DNA from 3 places in the Rhodococcus sp. UNC363MFTsu5.1 genome. Region 1 is predicted to be linked to each of the others. Evidence: riboswitches for the same ligand, from Rfam matches in the RefSeq annotation. Region 1 holds a riboswitch; each other region holds the start of a gene.
What was found. Region 1 has a riboswitch for cobalamin ahead of BR31_RS0101290 (magnesium chelatase subunit D family protein). Riboswitches for the same ligand answer to the same signal wherever they lie in the genome.

Region 1 (4,942 bases):
GCCTGCCGCTGATGGCCAAGGGTCGCGACTTCTCCGACCCCATCGCCCTCAACTGGACCGAGGGCGGCACCGACGTCGACTTCGGCGCGCTGACCAAGCAGCTGCTCAACCACGTCGCCTCCTCCGGCGGCACCGTGCACTTCGGTCACGAGGTCACGGGCATCAAGAAGCAGTCCGACGGCAGCTGGACGCTCAAGGTGCACAACCGTCGCACCGGCGGCCGCAAGACCGTCAAGGCCAAGTTCGTCTTCGTCGGAGCCGGTGGCGGTGCCCTGCACCTGCTGCAGCAGTCCGGCATCAAGGAGGCCAAGGGCTTCGGAGGCTTTCCCGTCAGCGGCGCCTTCCTGCGCTGCACCAACCCGGAGCTGATCGATCAGCACCGCGCGAAGGTGTACGGCAAGGCCGCCGTCGGTGCCCCGCCGATGTCGGTGCCGCACCTCGACACCCGCGTCATCGGCGGCAAGCCGGGCCTGCTGTTCGGCCCGTACGCCGGTTGGTCGCCGAAGTTCCTCAAGGAGGGTCGGGTCACCGACCTGCCCGGGTCGGTCAAGCCGAACAACCTGCTGTCGATGCTCGGGGTCGGCGTTTCCGAGCTCGGCCTGGTCAAGTACCTGGTCAGCGAGCTCGCGAAGAACGCGGAGGGTCGCATCGAGACCATGCGCGAGTTCGTCCCCGAGGCGCTCGGCGCCGACTGGGAGCTGATCACGGCGGGCCAGCGCGTTCAGGTGATCCGCCGCGACAAGCGCAAGGGCGGCGTGCTCGAGTTCGGCACCGCGGTCATCAGCGCCGCGGACGGCTCGATCGCCGGTCTGCTCGGCGCCTCGCCCGGCGCCTCGACCGCGGTCCCGGCGATGCTCGACGTGCTCAAGCGTTGCTTCGCGGACCGGTTCGCCTCGTGGGAGCCGCAGCTCAAGCAGATGGTGCCCTCGCTCGGCGTGAAGCTCTCCGACGACAAGTCGCTGTTCACCGAGGTCTGGGACTGGTCCAGCCGCGTGCTCGAGCTCGACACCGAGGTTCAGGAGACCGCCTCCGCCGCGGTGTGATAGTCACACCGTATGACGGCAACAGCGGCTCTGCACCGCGCCTGGGCGCTCGATCTGGACCTCCGCACGCTCTATGACCTGCTGAGACTGCGGGTCGACGTGTTCGTCGTGGAGCAGGCCTGCCCGTACCCGGAACTCGACGGGCGGGACCTGCTCCCCGGCACCAGGCACCTGTGGATCGAGCAGGACGGTCAGGTCGTGTGCACGCTCCGCCTGATGGAGGAGCACGACGGCAGCACCTCGTACCGCATCGGACGGCTCTGCACCCGTGCGGACGCGCGGGGGCACGGACACACCACCAGGCTGCTGCGCACGGCGCTCGCGGAGGTCGGGTCGGCGCCGTGCAGGCTCAGCGCACAGAGCCACCTGGTGGACATGTACGCCAAGCACGGGTTCACGCCCGACGGCGAAGAGTTCATCGAGGACGGGATCCCGCACGTGCCGATGCGGCGCGGTGGCGGCGAGCCATGGCGCGAGGTCTAGAGTCAGCATCCGTAGTTCCCTGCCGCGGGGAAGTCCTGTGTGAACCAGGCACGGTCCCGCCACTGTGATGGATCCGGCCACGACCGGATCCGGAGTCAGATCGCCGCGGCAGCGGGTCAAGGTCCGAACCCTCGGCGTGGACACCGGGGAGTGAAGGGAAATTCGCTGTGGCACAAGCTGGTACCGGGTCCGAACCGGGCTTTCCGTTCAGTGCGATCGTCGGTCAGGACACGCTCCGGCTCGCCCTGACCCTCTGCGCCGTTCACCCCGGCATCGGGGGCGTGCTGGTGCGCGGCGAGAAAGGTACCGCGAAGTCGACGGTGGTGCGCGCCCTCGCCGCGCTGCTGCCACCCGTCGACGACGGCAACGGCGGCAGGCCCGCCCGGCTGGTGGAGCTGCCGGTCGGCGCCACCGAGGACCGGGTGGTCGGCTCGCTGGACCTGGAGAAGGTGCTGCGGGACGGGGAGCGGGCCTTCCAGCCCGGACTGCTGGCCGCGGCCCACGACGGCGTGCTCTACGTCGACGAGGTCAACCTGCTGCACGATCACCTCGTGGACGTGCTGCTGGACGCCGCCGCGATGGGGCGCGTGCACATCGAGCGCGATGGGGTCTCCCACTCCCATCCCGCGCGGTTCGTCCTGGTGGGGACCATGAACCCGGAAGAGGGCGAACTCCGCCCGCAGCTGCTCGACCGCTTCGGCCTCGCCGTCGACGTGGCGGCCTCGCGCGAGGTGGACGTCCGCATGCAGGTGGTGCGCAGGCGCCTCGACTTCGAGGCCGACCCCGCCGGATTCGCGGCCAGGTACGCCGACGAGGACTCGGCGCTGGCCCGCCGCATCGCCGCGGCGAGGGCCGCCTTGCCCGCCATCGAGCTCAGCGACACCGAACTGCGCCGCATCGCCGCGTTGTGCGCGTCGTTCGATGTCGACGGCATGCGCGCGGACCTGGTGCTGGCCCGCACCGCCACCGCGCACGCCGCCTGGCGCGGCGCGGACGCCGTCGCCGAGGAGGACGTGCGGGTCGCCGCGGAGCTGACGCTGCCGCATCGCCGCCGCCGCGACCCGTTCGACGAGCCGGGCCTCGACCCGCAGCAGCTCGAGGACGCGATGCGGGACGCCGCCGAGCAGGCGAACCAGCCGGAGCCCGAACCCGAGCCCGATCCCGACGGACCCGGCGGCGGCGCGCCCGAGCCCGAGTCCGACGGGGCGTCCCCCGACGGTGCCCAGCAATCCGCGGAGCCGAGCGAGAGTGAACAGCCCGGCCCTGTCCGTGCCCCCGAACGCGCGGCCGCGGCGCCCTCGGCGCAGTTCAAGACCCGGCTGCTGACGATCCCCGGTGTCGGCGAGGGCGCGCCGGGCAGGCGTTCGCGTTCGCGCTCCGCGCAGGGCCGGACCGTGCGGCCGACCACCGAAGCGGGCCGGGGGCTGCACCTGGTCGGCACCCTGTTCGCGGCCGCCGAGCACCAGGTCGCCCGTGGACGGCGGGACGGCCGGATGGTGTTGGCGCCCAGCGACATCCGAGGGGCGCACCGCGAGGGTCGCGAGGGCAACCTGGTGGTCTTCGTGGTCGACGCGTCCGGTTCGATGGCCGCGAGGGACCGGCTCTCCGCGGTCACCGGCGCCGTCGTCTCGCTGCTGCGCGATGCCTACCAGCGCCGCGACAAGGTCGCGGTGATCACCGTGCGGGGCGCCGCCGCCGAGCTGGTGCTGCCGCCCACCTCGTCCGTCGACGTCGCGGTCCGGCGACTGCGCTCATTGCGCACCGGCGGCAAAACCCCACTGGCGCAAGGATTCCTGAAGGCCCGCGAGGTGGTGCTGCGGGAGAAGGTGCGCGACCCCCAGCGTCGGGCGATGGTGGTCGCGTTGACCGACGGCCGCGCGACCGGCGGAGCCGACCCGGTCCATCGCGCCCGGGTGGCCGCGACCCTGCTCGCGGGCGAGTCGGTGGCCTCGGTTGTGGTGGATTGCGAGTCCGGCATGGTGCGCCTCGGCCTGGCCCGTGACCTGGCGACCGCGCTGCGGGGTGCCTACATCCGGCTCGGCGAGCTCTCGGCGGAGCAGGTGGCCGGCGTCGTCCGCGCCGGCACCGCGAAGCTCGCGGCCTAGAACGGAAAGAGGAGTATCAGACGATGCCCAAGGGTGTACCGCTTCCCGAGAACGTCCCCGACGACGGCCTGACCACCCGGCAGCGCCGCAACGCGCCCGTGCTGGCCGTGCACACGGGCCCGGGCAAGGGGAAGTCGACCGCCGCGTTCGGGATGGCGTTGCGAGCCTGGAACCAGGGCTTCGACATCGGGGTGTTCCAGTTCGTCAAGAGCGCGAAGTGGAAGGTCGGCGAGGAGTCGGCGTTCCGGGCGCTCGGCGAGCTGCACGAGTCCACCGGCGTCGGCGGACCGGTGCAGTGGCACAAGATGGGCGAGGGCTGGTCCTGGACCCGCAAGAAGGGCGAGGACGAGGACCACGCCCGCGTCGCGCTGGACGGCTGGCGTGAGGTGGCCCGCCGGATCGCGAACGAGGAGCACAAGTTCTACGTCCTGGACGAGTTCACCTACCCGCTCAAATGGGGCTGGGTTGACGTCGACGAGGTGGTCGAGGTGCTGAGTTCGCGGCCCGGGAACCAGCACGTGGTGATCACCGGCAGGGATGCGCCGCAGGCCCTGATCGACGCGGCCGACCTCGTCACCGAGATGACCAAGATCAAGCACCCGATGGACGCCGGACGCAAGGGCCAGCGGGGCATCGAGTGGTGAACGCCGTTCCGGCGGTGGTCATCGCCGCACCCGCCTCAGGCAGCGGAAAGACCACCGTCGCAACGGGTCTGATCGGTGCCCTGCGCGCGGCGGGAGATCGGGTGGCGCCGTTCAAGGTGGGGCCCGACTACATCGACCCGGGCTATCACGGCCTCGCCGCCGGGCGGGTCGGACGCAACCTGGACCCGGTGCTGGTTGGTGCCGACCGGATCGGCCCGCTGTACCGGCACGGCAGCGCGGGCTGCGACATCGCCGTCGTCGAGGGCGTGATGGGCCTGTTCGACGGCAAGATCGCGGACCCGGCGCCCGAGGGCGCCGCGGAGGGTTCGACCGCTCAGGTCGCCGGGTTGCTCGGCGCCCCGGTGGTTCTCGTCGTCGACGCCCGCGGCCACAGCCAGTCGCTGGCCGCGGTGCTGCACGGGTTCGCGACCTTCGACAGCGGCGTCCGGATCGGCGGGGTGATCCTCAACCGGGTCGGCAGCGAGCGGCACGAGCAGGTGTTGCGCCAGGCCTGTGACCGGGTTGGGGTGCCGGTGCTCGGGGTGGTGCCCCGGCTCGCGGAGCTGGCGGTGCCCTCGCGGCACCTCGGCCTGATCACCGCGGTCGAGCACGGCCGCGCCGCCACCGACGCGGTCGACGCGATGACCGAGCTGATCGCCCGGCACGT
Region 2 (4,942 bases), 110 kb from region 1:
TAGGCGGGTTGATCCGCCGTCCGCAGCGGCAACAGCTCACGCAGTGCGGGTTCGTCCACCTGCACCACCTGCGCTCCCGCCGCCTCCAGGTCGACGGTCTCCTCGCGGATCGCGAGAGCCACCTGGTCGGCCGACTCGGACAGCGGCTGGTCGTCGCGGACGAACGACCACGCCAGGATGGTGACCGGTCCGGTGAGCATGCCCTTGACCGGCTTGGCCGTCAGTGACTGGGCATACGAGGTCCACTCGACCGTCATCGGGCGCGGCCTGCGGACGTCGCCGAACAGGATCGGCGGTCGTACGCAGCGGGTCCCGTAGGACTGCACCCAGCCGTTGGCAGTGGCGAAGAATCCGTCGAGCTGTTCGGCGAAGTACTGCACCATGTCGTTGCGTTCGGGCTCGCCGTGCACCAGCACGTCCAGACCCAGCCGTTCCTGGAGGGCGATGACATCGGCCACCTCGCCGCGCATCCGGCGCAGGTACTCGGCCTCGTCGATCTCGCCCTTCCGCAGCGCGGCCCTGGCCACCCGGATCGCGGTCGTCTGCGGGTAGGAGCCGATCGTGGTGGTGGGCAGCAGCGGCAGCGGCAGGACGGCCGCCTGCACCTCGCGACGCTCCGCGGCGGGACGCCGTCCGCCGTCGGACGCCTTCAGGGCGGCGAGCCGCTCGCGGATCGCCCGGTCGTGCAGCCGTGGATCGGCCGCCCGGGAGGCCAGGGCGGCCGCCGCCCGCGCCAGTTCCGCGGCGACGGCATCGCGACCGGACCGCAGGCCGGTCGCGAGGGTGGTCACCTCGCGCACCTTCTCGAATCCGAAGGCCAGCCAGGATCGCAGCGAGTCGTCGAGTCCGGTCTCGCCCTCGAGCGAGTACGGCACGTGCAGCAGGGAGCAGGAGGTGGAGACCGCGATCGAACGAGCATTCCCGCGCAGGGTTTCGAGGGTCGCCAGCGACTCGGTCAGGTCGTTGCGCCAGACGTTCCTGCCGTCCACGATCCCGGCGACGAGGTGCTTGCCCGCGAGTTCGGGGATCGCGGCCAGTGCCTCCGGATCGCCCGCGACGAGGTCGACCGCAAGTCCCTCGACGCCGGTCCACGCCAGCATGGGTAGCGCGGCGCCGAGGTCGCCGAAGTAGGAGGCGAGCAGTATCGCGGGCCGGTGCTCGATCGCGGACAGCGCCCGGTAGACCTCGCCAGCGGTCGCGATCTCGGACTCCGTGCGATCGGCGACCAGCGCCGGCTCGTCGATCTGGACCCATTCGACGCCTGCGTCCGCCAGCCGCCCGAGCAGCTCGGCGTACAGCGGGAGCAGTTCCCCGACCCGCGAGAGGAGCGACGACTCGGAGTCGATCGCCTTCGACAGGAGCAGGAAGGTGACCGGTCCGATCAGCACCGGTCGCGCCGCGATGCCGAGGGCCTGCGCCTCCTCCACCTCGGCGAGCACCTTCGACGGGTCGAGGGTGAACCGGGTCGAGGGGCTGATCTCCGGGACCAGGTAGTGGTAGTTGGTGTCGAACCACTTCGTCATCTCGAGCGGGGTGACGGTGGCGGTGCCGCGAGCGGCAGCGAAATAGCGATCGAGCGCTGTCGACTCGCCTGCGACCCGATCCGGCAGGGCGCCGAGCATCGCGGCGGTGTCGAGCATCTGGTCGTAGTACGAGAAGACATTGACGGGGACGGAATCGATCCCGGCGTCGCGCAGATCGGTCCAGCTCTGTCTGCGCAGCTCTCGCGCGACGGCGCCGAGCGCGGCAGCGTCGAGTGTGCCGGCCCAGAAGGCTTCGACGGCCTTCTTGAGTTCGCGGCGGGGACCGATGCGCGGGGAGCCCAGCACGGTTGCGGTGAAGATGGATGTCACGGTGTTCTCCAGTTGCTGACAGCGTGGGTGGCCACCACCGGCAGACGAGACCACGGACCGAGCCCTTGTGTCGCCCGCATGTGGGCAGCAGTGAGCACTGATCCGATCTACTCGCCCATTCCACGAGGCGGTGGACCGTCGGGCACGGCGTGCCCGACGCAGTCGGCAGGTCTTCGGACTCGCAGGCGCCCGGTGATCGACACCGGTCCTAGTGGCCGTCGCTTCCCAGACGTGAGTCCAGTGCATGGTGACGGCGGTCGTTCCTGCATACCGCTGCGGGACAGTCCCGGATTCTCACCGGGTTCCCTCTCACACCTCTCTCCTCATAGACAGGGAGACGTGCTTCGACGCCGGGCGGGGACTTCGGGGCTCCTCACGACCACACCGGGCGGACCGATTGCACCACCGAGTATAGGGGCGGACGGGACCGGCCGAGCGGCTCGCTGCGGGGGTATTCGCCCGCCGTTCGGCCCGTCTGCGAACCCTGCGAAAGGGGTCGCGAATCAGACGAATCCGCAGTTCACGGCGGGTACCGTGTCGCTGTGAGGTGGGTGCCGGTAGCGTACTGCATCGTTACAGCGGGTCGAGTATGCGGGAATTTCCCGGATGCTAGGACACCGTCCGGCGAGCGGTACGAGAGCAAGGGTAATTTTCAGCAATGTTCTCTAAAGTTTTGGTTGCCAATCGCGGGGAAATCGCGATCAGGGCGTTCCGTGCCTCCTACGAGCTGGGCGCGGGGACCGTAGCTGTCTTTCCGTACGAGGACCGCAACTCGGTCCACCGTCTGAAGGCCGACGAGAGTTACCAGATCGGGGAGGAGGGGCACCCGGTCCGGGCCTACCTGTCGATCGCGGAGATCGTCGCGGCGGCGAAGAAGGCAGGCGCCGACGCCATCTACCCCGGTTACGGTTTCCTCTCCGAGAACCCGGACCTGGCCGCGGCCTGCGCCGCCGAGGGCATCACCTTCGTCGGACCGTCCGCGGAGGTGCTCGAGCTCACCGGCAACAAGGCCCGCGCGATCGCCGCCGCGAAGGCGGCAGGCCTCCCCGTGCTCGCCTCGTCGGAGCCGTCCGCCGACGTGGACGAGCTGCTCGTGGCCGCCGAGTCCATGCAGTTCCCGCTGTTCGTCAAGGCGGTCGCCGGTGGCGGTGGTCGCGGCATGCGCCGGGTCGCCGAGCCAGCCCAGTTGCGTGAGGCGATCGAGGCCGCGGCCCGCGAGGCGGAGTCCGCGTTCGGTGACGCCACCGTGTTCCTGGAGCAGGCCGTCGTCGACCCGCGGCACATCGAGGTGCAGATCCTGGCCGACGGTCAGGGCAACGTGATCCACCTCTTCGAGCGCGACTGCAGCGTGCAGCGACGGCACCAGAAGGTGATCGAGCTGGCGCCCGCGCCGAACCTGCCGGAGGAGCTGCGCGCGCGGATCTGCGCGGACGCGGTCGCCTTCGCCAAGGAGATCAACTACAGCTGCGCGGGCACGGTGGAGTTCCTCCTCGACACCCGCGGCAACCACGTGTTCATCGAGATGAACCCGCGCATCCAGGTCGAGCACACCGTCACCGAGGAGGTGACGGACGTGGACCTGGTGCAGGCGCAGCTCCGAATCGCCTCCGGCGAGACCCTGGCCGACCTGTGTCTGGCCCAGGAGTCGATCAAGCTCCGCGGCGCGGCGCTGCAGCTCCGCATCACCACGGAGGACCCGGCCAACGGATTCCGTCCCGACACCGGCCGGATCACCGCCTACCGCACGCCCGGCGGTGCCGGGGTGCGCCTCGACGGCGGCGCGAACCTGGGCGCCGAGGTCGGCGCCTACTTCGACTCGATGCTCGTCAAGCTCACCTGTCGCGGCCGGGATCTGCCCGCGGCCGTGGCCAGGGCGCGCAGGGCGGTGACCGAGTTCCGGATCCGCGGCGTTGCCACGAACATCCCGTTCCTGCAGGCCGTCCTCGACGACCCCGACTTCCGCGCGGGCAACGTGACGACCTCGTTCATCGAGGAGCGCCCGGCGCTGCTGACCTCGAGGGCGTCAGCCGACCGCGGCACCAAGATCCTGACCTACCTCGCCGACGTGACCGTGAACAAGCCGCACGGCGAGCGCCCCACCACCGTCTACGCACGCGACAAGCTGCCCAAGATCGATCTGACCACGCCGCCGCCCGCCGGCTCGAAGCAGCGACTGGTCGAGCTCGGACCCGAGGGCTTCGCCGCCGCGCTGCGAGCGCAGGAAGCGCTCGGTGTCACCGACACCACCTTCCGCGACGCGCACCAGTCCCTGCTCGCGACCCGGGTGCGCACCGGCGGCCTGCTCGACGTCGCCGGTCACGTCGCCCGGATGACGCCCGAACTGCTGTCGGTGGAGGCATGGGGCGGCGCGACCTACGACGTCGCGCTCCGCTTCCTGCACGAGGACCCGTGGGAGCGGCTGGCCGCACTGCGCGAGGCGATGCCGAACATCTGCCTGCAGATGCTGCTGCGTGGCCGCAACACCGTCGGCTACACGCCCTACCCCGAGTCGGTCACTCGCGCGTTCGTGCGCGAGGCCACCTCGACGGGCGTCGACATCTTCCGGATCTTCGACGCGCTCAACAACGTCGACCAGATGCGGCCTGCCATCGACGCGGTCCGCGAGACGGGCACCGCGGTCGCCGAGGTCGCGATGAGCTACACCGGTGACCTGTCGAACCCGAACGAGGACCTCTACACCCTCGACTACTACCTGAAGCTGGCCGAGCAGATCGTGGACGCGGGCGCCCACGTGCTGGCCATCAAGGACATGGCCGGGCTGCTGCGCGCCCCGGCGGCCGCCACCCTGGTGTCGGCGCTGCGCAGCAACTTCGACCTGCCCGTGCACGTGCACACCCACGACACCCCTGGCGGCCAGCTGGCCACCTACCTGGCGGCGTGGCAGGCGGGAGCCGACGCCGTCGACGGCGCGAGCGCGGCGCTGGCTGGCACCACCAGTCAGCCCGCGTTGTCGGCGATCGTCGCGGCCACCGCCCACTCGTCGCGGGACACGGGCCTGGATCTGCAGGCCGTGTGCGACCTCGAGCCGTACTGGGAGGCGCTGCGAAAGGTGTACGCGCCGTTCGAGT
Region 3 (4,942 bases), on a different contig from region 1:
CACGCAGCTCGCCGTAGCCGTCGGCGGTCAACGGCCACACCGCGAGCCGGGTCAGCGCCTCGCGCCGGTAGCTCAGCACCAGGTGACCGGCGAACGCCTCGGCATCCTCGAGCCGGACGTCCTCGCGCGGCGCGAGCAGGGTGCGCTGGTCGGTCGGGTCGGCCACCGGGGCGTCGACCAGGGTGAAGTTCTCCGCCTTCACCCCGTCGACGTCGCCGTTGTGCAGGATCAGGAACCGGTCCTCGCCCGCGACGACCGCGTGCTCGACGCTGTACTCGACGCCGTCGACGCGGGGCAGCACCACCCGGAACTCGCCCTCGGGGTCGTCCGACTCGAGGCAGCGGATCTCCGAGGTGATCTTGGAGCCGATCCAGATCATCAGGTACTTCTCGCTGCGGGTGGACCCGAAGCCGACCCAGAATCGCTCGTCGGGCTCGTGGAAGACCTTGACGTCCTCGGACTGCGCGGTGCCCAGCTTGTGCCGCCAGACGGTGTCGGGCCGCCAGGCCTCGTCCACCGTCATGTAGAAGACGTGCACGTTGTCCACGGACCAGGTGGCGCCTGGCGCGGTGCCGGGGATCTCGTCGGCGAGCAACTCTCCGGTGCGCAGGTCCTTGAACCGCAGGGTGTACCGCTCGTCGCCCGCGGTGTCCACGGAGTACGCCAGCAGATCGCCGTCGAGGGTGATCGAGAACGCACCGAGCGAGAAGAAGTCATGCCCCTCGGCGAGCAGGTTGCTGTCGAGCAGCACCTGCTCGCCCTCGATCTCGGTGTCGGTGGAGAGCACCGGCGGGGTCCAGTCGTCCGGGCCCGAGATCGGGCACCGGCACTGCACGCCGTACTGCTTGCCCTCGAAGCTGCGCGAGTAGTACCACCACTGGCCCATCCGGGACGGCACCGACAGATCGGTCTCCTGGGTGCGGGACTTGATCTCCTGGAAGATCTTTTCCCGCAACGGCGCGAGGTGCTCGGTCTGCTGCTCCGTGTAGGCGTTCTCCGCCTCGAGGTACGCGCGCACCTCGGGGTCGTCCTTCTCGCGCAGCCACTCGTAGTTGTCGACGAAGGTGTCGCCGTGGTGGGTGCGCTCGAGGGGGACCTTCTTGGCGACCGGGGCTGCGATGGGGCTGCTGACCGGGGTGACGGACGAAGTCATGCCGCCAGCCTAGGCGGTGCGTGCCGCGCCGTGACGGCTACACCGGGGTCTGGACCCAGTCGTCGAAGGACAGCCCGGAGATGCGCTCGTAGGCCTCGATGTACCGGGCCCGGGTCGCGTCGACGATCTCCTGGGGCAGCGGCGGCGGGGGCGTGTCGCTCGCCCGGTCCCAGCCGGACTCGGGGCCGGTGAGCCAATTGCGGACGAACTGCTTGTCGAAGCTCGGCTGCACCCGGCCCGGCTCGTAGCCGTCGGCGGGCCAGTACCGGGAGGAGTCGGGGGTGAGCACCTCGTCGGCGAGGACGAGGTTGCCGTCGGCGTCGAGGCCGAACTCGAACTTGGTGTCGGCCAGGATGATGCCCCGGTCCGCGGCGAAGCTGGCCGCCCGGAAGTAGATGTCGAGGGTGTCCTCGCGAAGCTTGACCGCCAGCTCCTGACCGATCTGGTCGACCACGGTCGCGAAGTCGACGTTCTCGTCGTGCTCGCCGAGCACCGCCTTGGTGGCCGGGGTGAAGATCGGCTCGGGCAGCTTGCTGGCCTCGACGAGACCCTCGGGCAGCTCGACGCCGCAGACGGCGCCGGTGCGCTGGTAGTCGGCGAGCCCGGACCCGGTGAGGTAGCCACGGGCCACACACTCGACCGGCACCATGTTCAGCTTGCGCACCACGAGGGCGCGACCGAGCACCTCGGCCGGGATCCGCTCGTCGTCGGGCGCACCGGCCAGGTGGTTGCTGCCGCCGAGTTCCTCGAAGAAGAACACGCTCATCGCGGTGAGCACGCGACCCTTGTCGGGGATCGGGGTGCTCAGCACGTGGTCGTAGGCGGAGATCCGGTCGCTCGCGACCAGCAGCAGGTGCTCGTCGTCGATCGTGTAGAGGTCGCGGACCTTGCCGCCGGCCAGGTGGGCGTAGTCGGAGAGTGAGGGGCGCACACGGGCACCCTATCGGGTCACCCCCCGGCCGATTCGGGGGCGACCGCCGACCACGGGCATTGGTCTATCCTTCAACCGTTGTCGCGGTGTTCGGGAAGTCCGGTGCAAAGCCGGCGCGGTACTCGCCACTGTGAGCAGGTACGTCGACTGCCAGGGGTTCGACCCCAGCCACTGGATGCGCATGCGTCCGGGAAGGCGTAGCCGGCGGCCATCCCTGCCGAGCCAGGAGACCGGCCGTGACACATACCTGCACGTTTTCCACGAGTCATGGAAGGCGGGTCGCTTTGCGCACCCCTGTTGATCTTCGAGTTCACGCGCGGGTGTCACCGCGCGTTCTCTCCACTGCCGCGGCCTCCGTCGCCGCCGCCATCGCCCTTACCGCCTGCACCACCGGTTCCGCGGAGTCGGGAACCGCGACCATCTCCCTCGAGAACTGCGGCCGCACCGTGACCCTCGACGGGCCTGCCGAACGCGGTGTCACCCTCAACCAGGGCGCCACCGAGACCGCGCTGTCGATCGGCGCGCAGGATCGGATGGTGGGAACGGCCTATCTCGACGACGCCATCGCACCGCAGTGGGCCTCCGCCTACGCGCAGGTCCCTGCTCTCGACGAGAAGGACTACCCCAGCCGCGAGGCCCTCCTCGAGGCCAAGCCCGACCTGGTGACGGCGGCGTACTCGAGCACGTTCGACGACAAGGGCGTCGGTTCGCACGAGTCGTTCGACGAGCTCGGTGTCGCCACCTACGTCTCCCCCTTCGGCTGCAAGGACAAGTCGACGCGACCCGCGGTCGCCTGGGATTCGATCGGCGCCGAGATCACCGACTACGGGATCATGTTCGGTCGCGAGGACGAGGCCGCGGCTGTGGTCGCGCAGATGCGCGAGACGCTGGCGGGCATCGAGTCCGCCGCGCCTGCGAAGGGCAAGAGCATCTTCTGGTACGACAGCAAGACCACGACGCCGTACGTCGGGGCCAACGCGGGCGGGCCGCAGCTGATCATCGACGCGGTCGGCGGCACCAACATCTTCGCCGGCACGGACGGGTCATGGGCGGACGGCAGCTGGGAGACGGTGCTGGCAGCGAACCCGGACGTCATCGTCCTCGCCGACGCCTCGTGGGACACGGCCGAGGAGAAGAAGGCCTACCTGCGCGGCGACCCGGCGCTCAAGGACCTGAAGGCGGTGCGCGAGGACGCGTTCGTCGTGGTCCCGTTCTCGACGACCACGCCGGGTCCGCGCACGATCGAGGGCGCGAGCCTTGTCGCCGGGCAGCTGGGCGGCGACGGGGCGTGACCGCGTCCACCCGGGCACCGATCCGGGCAGCCGCGACGGCAGGCCCCGCCTGGTCGGCGATCCTGATCGCGCTGCTCGCGGTGAGCTGCGCGGCCGGGGTCGCGATCGGCGCGGCCGACCTGTCGATCGGCACGGTCGTCGAGTCGATCGCCGGACGGCTCGGTATCGGACCCGGCACCGACCTGCTCACCACGCACATCGTCGTCGACCTGCGGATGCCGCGGGTGCTGGCGGCCGCCGCGATCGGCGCCGGTCTCGCCCTGTGCGGCGCCGTGCTGCAGTCGCTGACCGGTAACCCGCTGGCCGACCCCTACCTGCTCGGCATGTCGGGGGGCGCGTCGTTGGGCGCGGTCCTGGTGCTCACCACCGGTGCGAGTGCGGTGGGCGCCCTCGGGTTCGGTGCCGTCTCGTCGGCGGCGTTCCTCGGCGCGCTCGGGAGCCTGCTGCTGGTGTTCGTCATCGCGACGTCCCGGTCCGGGGCGCTGATGCCCGGCCGGCTCGTCCTCGCCGGGATAGCGGTTGGGCAGCTGGCCGCGGCGCTCACGTCGGCGCTGGTGCTGTTCGGCGACCGCGACGCCGCCCACCGGGTGCTGAGCTGGACCCTCGGCTCGGTGGCCGGGGTGCGCTGGTCGGGTCTGGTCGGCATCCTGATCGTCGTCGCGGTGACGATGACGATCGTGCTGGCCTACAGCCGGGTGCTGGACTCGTTCGCGTTCGGTGAGCGCGCCGCCGCGAGCCTCGGCACCAACGTCGAGCGCACCCGCTGGGTGCTGTACGCGGTGGCGTCGCTGTGCACGGCGGCATTGGTCGCGCAGGCGGGCATCATCGGGTTCGTCGGGCTCGTGGTGCCGCACGCGGCCCGCATGCTCGTCGGGCCGCTGCACGCGCGACTGCTCCCGGTGGTCGCCCTGATGGGTGCGCTGCTGCTGGTGTGGGCCGACATCGCCGCCCGCACCGTCATGCCGGGGCGCGAACTGCCGATCAGCATCGTCACCGCCATCGTCGGGGTCCCGGTGTTCGTGTGGCTGCTCCGACGACGGGGAGTTCGCGCATGACCCACCACTCTCCCGACATCCGGGTCGAGGACGTCTCCTGGTCGGCGGGGGGCAGACGGATCCTCGACCGGGTGTCGTGCACGGCCCCGGCCGGGCGGGTCACCGGGTTGATCGGACCCAACGGGTCGGGCAAGACCTCGCTGCTGTCGACCATCGCCCGGCTCGAGCGTCCCGACAGCGGACGGGTGCTGCTCGGCGACGGCGCGACGACCACGATGCAACGCCGCGAGTTCGCGCGCACCGTCGCACTGGTGGAACAGCATTCGGCCACCGAACTGGACCTGACGGTGGAACAGATCGTCGAACTCGGGGCCATCCCGCACCGCGGCGGCTGGGCCCGCCCCGCCGCGCTCGGCACGGGCGAGCTCGTCACCGACTGCCTCGCGACGGCGGGGATCACCCATCTGCGACACCGGTTGTGGCAGAGCCTGTCCGGCGGTGAGAAGCAGAAGACCCAGCTGGCCCGGGCATTCGCGCAGCGGCCCTGCGTGCTGCTGCTGGACGAGCCGAC

Region 2: linked by a shared signal. The riboswitch ahead of metE (5-methyltetrahydropteroyltriglutamate--homocysteine S-methyltransferase) and the one ahead of BR31_RS0101290 (magnesium chelatase subunit D family protein) in region 1 are both predicted to bind cobalamin.
Region 3: linked by a shared signal. The riboswitch ahead of BR31_RS0125625 (ABC transporter substrate-binding protein) and the one ahead of BR31_RS0101290 (magnesium chelatase subunit D family protein) in region 1 are both predicted to bind cobalamin.

What each region holds. Positions count from the first base shown of each region.
Region 1 is NZ_JMLO01000001.1:257,266-262,207, forward strand. It holds gene mqo (malate dehydrogenase (quinone)) at 1-1,043, shown strand, start outside; gene BR31_RS0101285 (GNAT family N-acetyltransferase) at 1,056-1,526, shown strand; adenosylcobalamin (AdoCbl) riboswitch at 1,528-1,682, shown strand; gene BR31_RS0101290 (magnesium chelatase subunit D family protein) at 1,694-3,631, shown strand; gene cobO (cob(I)yrinic acid a,c-diamide adenosyltransferase) at 3,655-4,275, shown strand; gene BR31_RS0101300 (cobyrinic acid a,c-diamide synthase CobB) at 4,269-4,942, shown strand, end outside.
Region 2 is NZ_JMLO01000001.1:143,434-148,375, forward strand. It holds gene metE (5-methyltetrahydropteroyltriglutamate--homocysteine S-methyltransferase) at 1-1,853, opposite strand, end outside; cobalamin riboswitch at 2,001-2,211, opposite strand; gene BR31_RS0100725 (pyruvate carboxylase) at 2,512-4,942, shown strand, end outside.
Region 3 is NZ_KK366015.1:83,323-88,264, forward strand. It holds gene BR31_RS0125615 (S9 family peptidase) at 1-1,153, opposite strand, end outside; gene BR31_RS0125620 (phosphoribosylaminoimidazolesuccinocarboxamide synthase) at 1,191-2,084, opposite strand; cobalamin riboswitch at 2,152-2,337, shown strand; gene BR31_RS0125625 (ABC transporter substrate-binding protein) at 2,405-3,376, shown strand; gene BR31_RS0125630 (FecCD family ABC transporter permease) at 3,373-4,431, shown strand; gene BR31_RS0125635 (ABC transporter ATP-binding protein) at 4,428-4,942, shown strand, end outside.